Regions from separate parts of the Flavobacterium ardleyense genome, predicted to be linked through region 1. Evidence: riboswitches for the same ligand, from Rfam matches in the RefSeq annotation. Region 1 holds a riboswitch; each other region holds the start of a gene.
What was found. A riboswitch is a leader RNA that binds a small molecule or an ion and turns the genes downstream of it on or off. The one in region 1 is predicted to bind cobalamin.
Positions count from the first base shown of each region.

Region 2: linked by a shared signal. The riboswitch ahead of SBO79_RS08605 (T9SS type A sorting domain-containing protein) and the one ahead of SBO79_RS06750 (TonB-dependent receptor plug domain-containing protein) in region 1 are both predicted to bind cobalamin.
Region 3: linked by a shared signal. The riboswitch ahead of SBO79_RS08250 (acyl-CoA thioesterase) and the one ahead of SBO79_RS06750 (TonB-dependent receptor plug domain-containing protein) in region 1 are both predicted to bind cobalamin.
Region 4: linked by a shared signal. The riboswitch ahead of SBO79_RS09015 (T9SS type A sorting domain-containing protein) and the one ahead of SBO79_RS06750 (TonB-dependent receptor plug domain-containing protein) in region 1 are both predicted to bind cobalamin.

Region 1 covers NZ_CP137891.1:1,556,603-1,559,765, reverse strand. Annotated here, with positions in the region: gene SBO79_RS06750 (TonB-dependent receptor plug domain-containing protein) at 1-1,615, opposite strand, end outside; cobalamin riboswitch at 1,648-1,838, opposite strand; gene SBO79_RS06745 (ABC transporter substrate-binding protein) at 2,008-3,144, shown strand; gene SBO79_RS06740 (iron chelate uptake ABC transporter family permease subunit) at 3,144-3,163, shown strand, end outside.
Region 2 covers NZ_CP137891.1:1,988,807-1,991,969, forward strand. Annotated here, with positions in the region: gene SBO79_RS08600 (leucyl aminopeptidase family protein) at 1-801, shown strand, start outside; cobalamin riboswitch at 1,067-1,251, shown strand; gene SBO79_RS08605 (T9SS type A sorting domain-containing protein) at 1,366-2,478, shown strand; gene SBO79_RS08610 (anthranilate synthase component II) at 2,561-3,127, opposite strand.
Region 3 covers NZ_CP137891.1:1,898,949-1,902,111, forward strand. Annotated here, with positions in the region: gene SBO79_RS08245 (Ig-like domain-containing protein) at 1-636, shown strand, start outside; gene SBO79_RS08250 (acyl-CoA thioesterase) at 1,000-1,407, opposite strand; adenosylcobalamin-variant (AdoCbl-variant) riboswitch at 1,576-1,666, opposite strand; gene SBO79_RS08255 (PUR family DNA/RNA-binding protein) at 1,793-2,170, opposite strand; gene SBO79_RS08260 (ABC transporter ATP-binding protein) at 2,239-3,163, opposite strand, start outside.
Region 4 covers NZ_CP137891.1:2,102,468-2,105,630, reverse strand. Annotated here, with positions in the region: gene SBO79_RS09020 (T9SS type A sorting domain-containing protein) at 1-506, opposite strand, end outside; gene SBO79_RS09015 (T9SS type A sorting domain-containing protein) at 506-1,807, opposite strand; cobalamin riboswitch at 1,975-2,189, opposite strand; gene SBO79_RS09010 (RNA methyltransferase) at 2,595-3,053, opposite strand.

The sequences.
Region 1 (3,163 bases):
GATAATAGACTGAAAACTTTTTGTAAGCATAATCAGCGCTTCCAGTCAGTTTGTGATACGGAACATAGAATAATTGTTTGTTTGTTTTATCATCTTTGGATGACGTATAAGAATATCCTCCACGCAAATTAAAAGAATGATTACCCATCTTTTTTCCATAATCTAGAGCTGCTTCGGCACCCATAATGGTAACTCTATCGGTATTAAATGGCGACCAGAATGAGTTATTGGTCGGCAACCATCTAATCATATCTTTTACTTTTGTTACAAATCCTGTGGCGGTAAAAGTGATCGGTCCAGCCGAAAGAATATTTATAAATTCTCCTTGAAGTGCATTTTCTGGTTTCAAATCAACATTTCCACCTTCTTGCCAATATAAATCGTTGAATGTTGGAATTCGGTAGTTTTTTGAAGCATTAATTTTAACTCTATAAAAAGATAAAACATCGTAATAAGACCCCGCCGAGAATAATAGTGGGCTATTAAAATCGGAGGCCGATTCTTTACGTAAACCCAGCTCGTATCCAAATTTCTCGGTCAGATCGTGTTTCCATAAAACACTCGCGCCTAATGCCTCTCTCCTATTTTTGATAATTCCCGATCCTGTTCCTGAATTTTGGCTGTAATCGATAATGGCATTTAGTTTCGCTTTCGCTAAAAGTTGAATGCTAAAATCATATTTCGCAATCAAAGTTTTAACTTCTCCAGAAGATAAAAATTCGTCCTTTCTGATATTATCAAAATAGTGGAATTCTTCTAAAACGTAGGCCAGTTTTAATTTGGATGAGACTTTCGTCGAAGGTTTAAAAGTCCAACTTAGAAGATTTCGAGTATTGAAGTCTTGGTATTTTGTTCGAATTGCATTTGGCGACGTAATGGCAAAATTTCGTTCTCCGTCAGCCATCTGACTAAAAAATTCTATCTGATGTCTTCGGTTGAATCTATATGCAACTGCCGCATCAAAACTAGTGTTGAAATATTGCCCATTGGTATTTCGCTGTTCTTTTCCGACAAATTTATAATCGTTGTCCGAACTATTTCTCGAAAATCCAGCCGAAGCACTCCATTTAGCGGAAGCTGCCTTTACAGAATAGGCGGTACTCAGCGTATTATTTGCGCCGTAGTAAATCTGAAGATCATTTTTGAAGCTTTCGCCAAATTGCAAATCGTTGTTCAAATGCACTGTTCCGCCAATTGCCCCACTGCCGTATAATATACTTCCTCCACCGGCTTTAACATCAATTGTTTGAAAGGACCTTGTGCTAACAGTATTGAAATCTGTCTGTCCTAGTAATTGAGAATTAATATTAATTCCGTTCCAGACTACTGCGGTTTGCTGCGAAGAAGTTCCCCGGAAAGACGGCGACGAAACTCCTCCAATGCCGTGCTCTTTCATATAAATACCAGAATTGAACTCCAAAAGCGAGGTCAACAAATGGCCATTGCGTCGAATTAAAGTATCCGAAAGATGCAAAACAGTTTGAGTTTCGGTAAAATCCTTAAGGTGTGAATCGGTAATAATCACTTCGTCCAAAGCGATGCTCGACTCTTGCGCTTTGGCAACAGTAAACCCAAAAATAAAAAGTGCTGAAATAAAAAACTTGTGTAAAACCATAATTTCATAAATCTTTTTTCCCGAAGATTCGATATTTGTTATGATTTAAGGCAGGTCTCCTGGCTTGCATCTGCTGTATACCTTCCCAAGAAAATCTCAGTGGTGTTAGACAACAACAGTTTTATAGCTTACAGTTGCGGGAACAGCTTAGGTTTTAAACCTAATTCCCTTTTAATGCGATTCAGAGTAATTATGAATAGCAACCTTAATCAGGGCGCAAAGGTACAAAATAATTAAGCGTAGTAATAATCGATTTACTAAATATCTATCAGCGTTCTTTGCGCGTGAAAAATGTCGAGAAAAAAGTTTTAGAATTCTTTCAAAATTAAAAGTAATTTTGCCACTTTAAGAATTTCAACAAAAATTGAAGTTTTAAAAACCCGTTTAGAATTATGAAAAATAGCCTATATTACCTAGTAACACTTCTCCTTATTGCCCTCATTGGATGCAAAAAACCGCAAAATACATCGTCGGTTATTACTCTATCCGAGAATACCGTTGAGTATGCAACAGGATTTTCAATTCACCCTTACGACGGATATTCAGTAGTAAAAATTACAAATCCATGGCCTAATGCGGGAAAAGAATTTACATATATTTTAAAATCGGCAAATGGAATTGTTCCCGATAGCCTTGCTAAGTTCACTCAGATTAATGTTCCAATCAAAAGCATAATTGCTACTTCTACCACACACATTCCATCGTTGGAAATGCTTGGAGTTGAAAATACTTTGGTTGGTTTTCCGCAGACAAATTTTATTTCGTCGCCGAAAGTTCGAGCATTAATCGATCAGAAAAAAGTAAAGGAAGTTGGAGATAATCAAAGTTTAAACACCGAAATTATTATTGATCTTCAACCAGATTTGATTGTTGGTTTTGGCATTGACAACAACAATCCTTCTCTAGACAATTTACAGAAAAGCGGTCTTAAGGTACTTTTAAATGGCGATTGGAATGAAAAAACTCCGTTGGGTAAAGCTGAATGGATCAAGCTGATTGCGGCTTTATACGAAAAGGAAGATTTGGCAGATTCTATTTTTAAAAATATAGAAAAGGAATATTTATCCACCAAAAAGTTAGCTGCCAAGGCAAAAAAGAAACCGACTGTTTTATCGGGCTCGATGTATGAATCTCAGTGGTATTTGCCTAGTGGCGAAAGTTGGAATGCACAGTTTATGCGCGATGCCAATTCCAATTATTTGTGGTCAACAACCAAGGGTACAGGAAGTTTGTCTCTATCATTTGAAACAGTGTTGGAAAAAGGTATCAATGCTGAGTTTTGGATCGGTCCAGCAAGCTTCACTTCTTATTCAGAAATGACCGAATCAAATCCACATTATGCTAAATTTGATGCTTTCAAAAATAAAAATATCTATTCCTATAGCTCGAAAAAAGGAAGTACAGGCGGCGTAATTTTTTATGAGCTTGCGCCAAATAGGCCTGATCTGGTGTTGAAAGATTTCGTGAAAATTTTCCATCCTGAATTACTGCCAGATTATGAACTGTACTTTTTTGAAAAACTAAAATAGTGCCAAACCAAAAATCATA
Region 2 (3,163 bases), 430 kb from region 1:
AATCAAGGTTCTGAAACTCCTGCAACTTTTAATATTTTTACTCATAAACCTGCAAATGCAGTAAACGAAAAACCTTTGGTTCTAGTAGGAAAAGGTGTAATGTTTGATACTGGAGGTTATTCCGTGAAAGTGGGTGGTAATATGGTAGGTATGAAAGCAGATATGGCTGGTGGTGCTGCGGTCTTAGGGACTGTTGCTGCACTTGCAATGAATGAAATTCCATATTATGTAATTGGACTTGTGCCAGCTACCGACAATATGATTTCTGGAAAAGCGCTTGTCGTAGATGATATTATTACGATGATGGATGGCACGACTGTCGAAGTTCTAAACACCGATGCTGAGGGTCGTCTTGTCCTAGCCGATGCCTTAACTTATGCTAAGAAATTCAATCCTCAACTTGTGATCGATATGGCAACTTTAACTGGAGCTTCGGCTGCAATTACTGGTACTTTCGGAGTTGCAATGGCTGGAAATTCACAAGAAAATATGGATAAATTAATGGTTGCTGGAGACACGGTTTATGAGCGTTTGGTACAACTTCCTTTCTGGAAGGAGTATGAGAAATTACTTAAATCGAACGTTGCAGATCTTAAAAATATCGGTGGACCAATTGGTGGTGCAACCACTGCTGGAAAATTCTTAGAACATTTTACAGATTATCCATGGATTCACTTGGATATAGCCGGTGCTTCGTACCTGGAAAACAAAGATTCAGATTACAAACAACAAGGTGCTTCGGCTGTTGGCGTGCGTCTTATCTATCAGTTTATTCAAAATGAACTTGCTAAAAACGTCTAGATTTTCTAGGATTTAAATAAAAACTCCCTTCTTTTTAGGGGAAGTTGGGAGTTGCAGGCAGGTTGACTTTTAAGTTTAATTTGCCTGCTTTTTTTTTGGGCGTTGCCTTGCAGGCCGGGTTTTCCACTCCCAATCTTTTTGGTCAGAAAAAGACCAAAAAGGATTTGCTTCGGCAGTTCGCTTTGCTCGGGTTCGCTACAATCCCTAACGCAATCTCCGTATTACAATAATTAAAATCTTCGACTTTGAAATCTATTTAATAAAGCTATCTTTGCCCCGCGAAGGTTGAACTTTTGTTCATTAATAGGGAATCAAGTTAGTTCTTGAGCTGTACCCGCAACTGTAAGCTACCAAACTTTTTGTTATTACTTAAACCACTGAAATTCAGTTTTTCGGGAAGGTCAACAAAAAGATGCAAGCCAGGAGACCTGCCTTCACAATTATTTAATTGAACTTTCGGGAAGAAAAGTACATTAGCTAAGCAAATCTTTAAAAGGATTCTCTTCCTATTGTAACTATCAAACCACAAAGTTTCCAGCGCAAAACTTTAAATTTTATATAGTTATGAAAAGAATTACTCTAGTATTCTTACTTCTCGTTTCGCAAATGATTTTTGCACAGTTTACATCTCAAGACGTTAAATTCTTCGTAGGTACAGGCGATCAAACTGCGTATCTCGTGGTAGACTTTAAAGATGGGACAGAAGATCGTTCGTATGCGTGGGGCTATCGATACAATGCAGCAGATGAGCCAATAATGCTTGACATTCTAACTGCGGTACAAGCTGCAGAACCTGCTTTTACTATTGATCAAACGGGTGGCTTCTTAAATGATGTCTACTACAACGACCATAATGCCGAAGGTAGCGATCCAGATTGGTGGAGCACATGGCAAGGTGATTCTTTAAACACTTTGGGTATGAATGGCGGAATTGGCTCGGATGTAGAAAATGGATTTTGGTATGGACTTTCTTATGGATTCTCAAATCCAACAGCAGAGGCGCCAATAACTCCAATTGCAGCTTATAGTTCTCTGTGGTTAGATACTGCAAACATTACTGCAACAACAGGATCTGGCACAAAAAGTATTATGGTAATTGTAGATTTCGGAACTGAAACGGACGGCGTTGCAGATTCTTACGCTACAAATTTATTATATGAAGGAGAGATGACCGCAGATTACGCAATGCAGATACTTGAAGACTTTACCTCAAGTTTTCAATTTGAATATACTGAAACTGCTGTAATTGAGGCTAGCTACTTTGACAATTCTGCTGTAAATACAACTGACGCCCAGTGGATGTTGTTTGGAGGTACCAACCTTTCTAATTGGAAATCGGTTGCTAATACAACTACTGTAATTCCAGAAAATACTTTGCTTGGATTTAGATATGGAAATATCAGACCAATCACGCCTCAAAATGCGAATGTTGCATTGCTTGGTACAGAAACTTTTACTGCTAGTAATTTCTCAATTTATCCAAATCCAGCATCATCAACAATTTCAATTTCATCAAATGAAATTTTTGAAACTGTTAGCGTGTACAATATGATGGGAGCAGAGGTAATCTCTACAACAGGAAATTCTGTGAATGTTGAAAATTTGGCTTCGGGAGTTTACATCCTAAAATTGTCAAACAATTCTCAATCAATTACAAAGAGATTTATCAAAAAATAAATTCCTCTAATATTTAAAAAGCGGTCAAGAAAATTTTTGAAATTTTCTTGACCGCTTTTCTGCTTTATAAAAATATCTTCAATTAGCTTTTCAACCAATTTCCGATAATCGTTTTTCCGTTTGGCGTAAGCACACTTTCTGGATGAAATTGTACTGCTCTCACGTCGTATATTTTATGCCTCAAGGCCATAATTTGATTTTGATCATCAATCGCAGTGACTTCTAGAGACTCAGGTAAATTATTTTCGATTACCCACGAATGGTATCTGCCAACCAAAAATTCCTTTTCGAGTCCTTCAAATAGAATTTCATTAGCGACAACAACTTTCGCTATGGTAGAAACGCCGTGGTATACTTTTTCGAGATTAATTAATTTACCTCCAAAAACTTCTCCAATTGCTTGCAGTCCCAAGCAAATTCCTAGAATACTTTTTTCTGCGGCATAAGTTCTGATTACATCTTTCAGCAATCCTGCTTCATCAGGAATTCCTGGACCTGGCGACAAGACAATTTTATCAAAATACTGCACATCTTCTATATCAAATCGATCGTTTCTATAAACCGTCACTTCATAATCAAAGGACTGAATATAATGAACAAGATTAAATGTGAAGCTGTCGTAGCTGTCGATTACAAGGACTTTTTTCATTTGATATACTGGCAATAGGATAACGTTTAATTCTCA
Region 3 (3,163 bases), 340 kb from region 1:
ACAGTTGCTGATTTGGTTGCTAGTGAAGCTGCTATCAGATGGTATTCAGAATTAGTTGGCGGAACGCCACTGCTAGATACTACATTACTAGTATCAGGTACTTATTATGTATCAGTATTTTCTTTTGAATGTGAAAGTACAAGAACAGCTGTAGAAGTTACAGTTAACGGACGTCCTACAGCTACAATTACTAGAGTTGATGATACACTTTCTGTATATGAGGCAAATGCAACCTATCAGTGGGTTTCTTGTGGAGATACTCAAACTCCAATTGCTGGAGCAACTTCACAAACATATACTGCAACTGCTGTAGGTAGTTATGCAGTAATAGTAACTTCTCAAAACGGTTGTAGCGCTACAAGTGAATGTTTTGATATCACTACTTTGTCGAACAAAACATTTGATGCTGCGAAACTTGGATATTATCCAAATCCTGTAACAGATGTATTGACCGTAAGTCATACAGATATTATTTCAAGTATTCAAGTTTTTGATATTGCTGGAAGAATTCTTAGAAATATGAAAGTTAATTCAACCGAAGCTACAGTTGATATGGTAAATATGCCAGCTGCTGTTTACATCGTGAAAGTATTTACAGACAATACTTCTGGTGAATTTAAAGTGGTTAAGAAATAACAGAATCATTTATTTAATTAATAGAAAAGGGTCAATCATTACGGTTGACCCTTTTTTTATGTATAAAAGCATAATCATATTTTTTTTTTGGGCGAGCCCTTTCGCCAGAACTATTCTGCAAAGCTAGAATATTTAATTAGGCTCAAGGTCAGGCTGTCCACTCCCAATCTTTATAGTAGCTTTTGCTCCGCAAAGCCACTATAAAGGATTTCCGCTACCATCCTTCTCGCACATTCCGGAGAGGTGGAGATGATTCTACTTTAAAAATAAACATCCATAAAATTGAAGCAACCGGAATTTCTATTTTTCGACAAATAATTTTATCGCACTATTTTTAGATAATAAATCCAAATTAGGAAGTACTTAATTTCCAAATATTTCCGAATCTCCTAGAATTTTGACAGGATTTTTATTTTCGTCAATGGCTACAAATGAAAATTGACCACTAACTGCTTTTTCTCTTGAATCAGAATACATCTGCTCGATAAAAATTTCTACGCTTACTTTTAAACTAGTGTTACCAATATGAACCACTTTGCCCACTAGTTCGATAATAGTTCCTGCTGGAATAGGTTTCTTAAAATCAATTCGGTCACTGCTCACCGTTACCATCACTTGGCGGCTAAATCGCGTTGCAGTGATAAAGGCAACTTCATCCATCAAATGCATGGCAGTACCACCAAAAAGAGTATCGTAATGGTTGGTTGTGTTAGGAAAAACTGCCTTAAAAATTCGTGTTTCGGATTCTGCAATTCTTTGGTCAATGTTCATAATTGTAAATTGATTAGTGTATAAATTAAATTGTTGTAATAAGAGACAATTTCGCCGAAAGGCACCACAAAAAAATATACAATATATAGCCAAAGTTGCCATTTCATTTAGCAACATTAAATATAAAAAATACTGTACAAAGTTTCGAGGCGCGGAAACGTTATAATGATTCTACTGGTTTTCTGACTTATGCTTCAAGAGCATTTACAGTTGCGCGACAGTTCGTGATTTTAACACGATTTCCCATCATTTTTAAAACTTGTAGCAAGCTTTATAAATTGTAGTATCAAATGTAAAGGTATTAAAATTTCACCCTTGAAAAATTAAAAAAACCTCAAGAATATTGCTACGCTTGAGGTTTAGTTCATTATATAAATTATAATTGTTATATATCTTCAAAACTGATATTAGTAAAGGCACTTGCAGGTTGAAATTCTTCTGAAGTATCTTCTAAAACATATTCTTTTTTGAAATCTTTCTGATGTCTTTCAGAAATTACTTCTTCACCTTTATGATTTAAAACATACGATGTCATCTGTTCCAAAATATCCGAAAATGCATTAAAATCTTCTTTGTAGAGATATATTTTATGTTTCTTGAAATGAAAAGAACCGTCTTCTTCGGTAAATTTTTTGCTTTCGGTTATCGTGATATAATAATCATCTGCTTTTGTAGATCGCACATCAAAAAAGTACGTTCTTCTCCCTGCTCTTAATACTTTAGAAAAAATTTCTTCTTTTTCTAACATCTCACTTTCTCTCATAAACATTATCAATTGCGTGTTAATTACACTTCAAAAATGATAAAATTTGAAGTCAAAAACAAACTATTCTACTTTTCTTTTTCCGAAAGTTGTTTCAGGTAAAGCTCTTTATAATATCCATCTGTATTGATAAGCTGATTATGAGATCCTTGTTGTAAAATTTTACCATCGTCTAAGATCAAAATATTATCAGCATTCTTTGCTGACGAGACCCTGTGGCTTATCAAAATCGTGGTTTTGTCTTTGCAATACTCCTTTAAGTTATTTAAGATTGTTTCTTCGGTGTCAGTATCAACTGCCGAAAGACAGTCATCGAGCAAAAGAATTGCAGGGTTTTTTATCACCGCTCGTGCTATTGAAACTCGCTGCTTCTGTCCCCCCGAAAGAGTTATACCTCTTTCGCCAAGTATGGTATCATATTTTAAATCAAAGTCTTGAATATTGTGATCTACGTGGGCTATTTGGGCGGCGGCAATTACTTCTTCATCAGTTGCATCTTCCTTACCAAATTTGATATTATTTTTGATGCTATCAGAGAATAAAAAAGCGTCTTGAGGTACCATTCCGATACTATCCCTCAAGTTGTCAAGATTTAAATTACGAACGTCCTTCTGATCAATTGAAACGATTCCCTTATCTACATCGTACAATCTACTAATAAGCTGCAAAATTGTCGATTTGCCAGAGCCAGTTTTTCCTAAAATGGCAAGTGTTTCTCCTTTTTTGACTTTAAAATTAATATTGGTTAAAGTTTGAATATTGGTGTCATCGTAGGTAAAGGTTACGTCTTTAAACTCAATACTTCCCTGAATATCGCAGGGTTGACTATTATTGTTCACAATTGTCGGTTCAATTTTTAGAAATTCATTAATACGCTTTTGCGAAGCTTCGGCTTCCTGCACCATTGACGAGATCCATCCTAGAGATGCAACAGGCCAAGTAAGCATATTGACGTACAAAATAAATTCGGCTATTACTCCTATGCTTGTGATA
Region 4 (3,163 bases), 550 kb from region 1:
TATTTTCCAGCCAGATTATTAATAAAAGTAGGCTCAGGACTTTCAAAAGTCGTTAGTTGTATTTCCGTTTGCGTTTGGCTATGATTAGGAAACCTAAAAAAATTAATTCCGTCAGAACTAACCTCTACAAAAGCAAGTTCTAGATAATTGCTCGAGCCATTTTCGAAGATGGCAAAATCAAAACCTTCGCCATTGACAATTGGATTATCGAAAGTTAAAACAGCAGATCCGGCATCACCTAAACTTACCACCGCACCCGAAGGAAATCCAAGCGCATCGCTATCTAATCCGAAACTCGCATAATTTGTCCCGCCATAGGTTGCACTAGGATTTGAAATATTTATAAATCCACGACTGACCGTAATTCCAGAAGCCCACTGCACAAACAGTGGGCTATTTTTATGAATTGCTGTAGATCCCGCTACTCCTGCCGCCGGCGCATAGCTTTGCGCAAATACGCCAAAAGGCAGTAGAATAATTAGATTATAACAAAAATTGAAATTCATTAGTTGACAATTAAACGTTGTACTGATTTGTCAGCTTGCTTGCTAATTTCTACAAAATAAACACCCGCAGATAAATTAGAAATCGAAATTCCTGCTGCATTGTAATTTGCTTCTTTTACCATTCTTCCTGCATTATCATAAATCTTAATAGAAGCGTTCTCGCCATTGTTGATATAGAAAATATCTGAAGCTGGATTTGGGTACAAGCTAACTGTAGCGGCAAGCGAATTTGTAGGATTTGACAATACTTCAACTGCTTTGTAAAAACTATTTGGAATCACCCCAACTGTAAAGTTTTCTAGCAAGAGTCCAGATGTTTCAAAGATATATACTGTTCCAGGTGAAGCATAATTGCCCGCATCGGCTACATAAAGTTTGTCGTCAATTAGATCCATTCCATAAATTCCGTAAACACCTTGTGCCGAAAGTGAGCATAATGGCAACGTTGGAAGTGTAGTCGCATCTACTGGAATTGTAAAAACATTCTCGTCTATTGTATAGAAAAAGTCTGTTGCTGCTGTGTTAATTTCCAAATTGTTTGGATGCATGTTCGGAAAATCCAAAGTTGTAACAATCGTATTGGTAGCCAAATCAATTTTTACCAATTTACCGTCAGTTGGTATTGGGTACCACGATGGAGTACCACCACATAATACATAAAGAAATCCGTCTTTTACCAAAAGTGAATTCGGCACATCGCCCACTTCAATAGTCTGTTGTACTTGATCGGTTAAGGGATCTATTACCGAAATGCTGTTGCCAACACCAAAACCACCTTGGTGCGCTACGTAAAGTTTTTCGTTTACCAAAATAATACGCTCTACCCCGCTGCTCATGGCGATGCTGCTTTCGACCGTGTTTGTATCTAAATCAATCACCGCGATATAATCACCCGAAGTTGCGGTGCCATCGCCCCAATTGGTCACATATCCTTTTCCATTTGCAAAAGCCATATAGCGAGGATTATTAATTCCAGTACTAATTGTAGCTACATAAGCAAATGTATTGCGATTGACAACCTTGACAGTATTCGAGATGTTCAGAATTATATAAGCATAATCTCCGTTAAAGCTGATGCTTTGAGCGGTATCGCCAAGACTAGGAATTCCAGGATTCTGAATTCCAAAAATATTATTGGTCACTGCCGAATTTGATATGAAAGACACCGAAGCATTTCCGCTTCCTGCACCCCCTTCGTTAAGTACAAAAACGCCGTCAGTATATTGCGCCGATGCGTTGTAAAACTGAAAAAGAAATAAGATAATGCACAAAATTGTTGCACGAGTAGTAATGTTCTTCATTGTAGAAAAAATTAAATATTAAAAGATTTGAAAATATTTGCAAGGACTTCTACTTGAATTTCACAGAAAAACACCGCGCATACTAATGCGAGGACAACGGAAAATGATCTGATATATACGGAATACAATTTCATAATTTCCGAATCTTTTTCCCGAAGATTCAAGTATTAATTTGAAAACATAAGGCAGGTCTCCTGGCTTGCGTCTTGTTGTTTACCTTCCCATTCTACTTCTCGGCAATACCGATTTTTCAAACAGTGGTTTGTAGATAACAACAAGCATGATAGCTTACAGTTGCGGGAACAGCTTTGGTTTTAAACCAAATTCCCTTTTAATGCAGTATTAGATAATTAATACAACAACCTTAATTTGCCGCAAAGGTAAACAAAATTATAAGACGTATTGTGAGTTTGTTGGTGGATGGAAAAACAAGGGAAGTCTTAGTTATTGACTAATTGTGAAAACAGTTCTAAACTCTTAGTTTTTTGGCTCGAAATAATATAACACTACAATGCAAATCGTTTTCTGCGTTGATTAAAACTGTGTTTAGAGGCTTTGTTAAAATTTATTTTGAACCTATAACATGCGCGGTATTTACTTACCTAACGACATTAGTTTACTAGATTTCAATAATGCCTCAAGGTTGAAATTAAGTAAATCGACTCAAAATATGGATTATAGAATCACCATTACTTCCATCAATTAGAATAATTAATTTTCACAAAACACTTTCGAAAATCTGTTCATTTGAAATTCGAAAGAAAGAACAAGCACTAATGCAGTGTTTTTAGGATCTAGGCTTCCCGATTCCTCGGTCATAAAGTACAATGCTCCCCGCAACCGAAACGTTTAAACTTTTTTCTGACTTGAATTTTACTAGAAAATGGCACTTTTCGATTGCTTGATTCGAAAGGCCATTATCTTCGGCTCCAAGTAAATATACACAGCGCCGTGGGTGCTCAAAAGTTTCCAAATCTTCGGCTCTTTCATCCAGCTCAACTCCTACTAATCGCGCTCCTTTTGGTAGGTTTTTGTAGAAATCATCAAAATTTTCGTAGTGAAAATAAGGCATTGATTTTACGGCATTGTGGGTATCGCAAGCTTGTTTGGCATAGCGATTTCCGATTGTAAAGATATAACTTGCGCCGAGGTTTTGCGCAGAACGCCACAAAACACCAAGATTTTCGGGTGTCTTTCCGTTTAATATGCCGATGCCAAAAAATTCAGTGGTAAAATTGTCAATCATCTGGCAAAAATACAAACTGTGAGTAGTATTCTCAAATTTTAAAAAATTTATAATTCTAGAATTATCTTGGTTCTAATAAAGGCAAAATTTTACTTTAGAAAAATATGCAA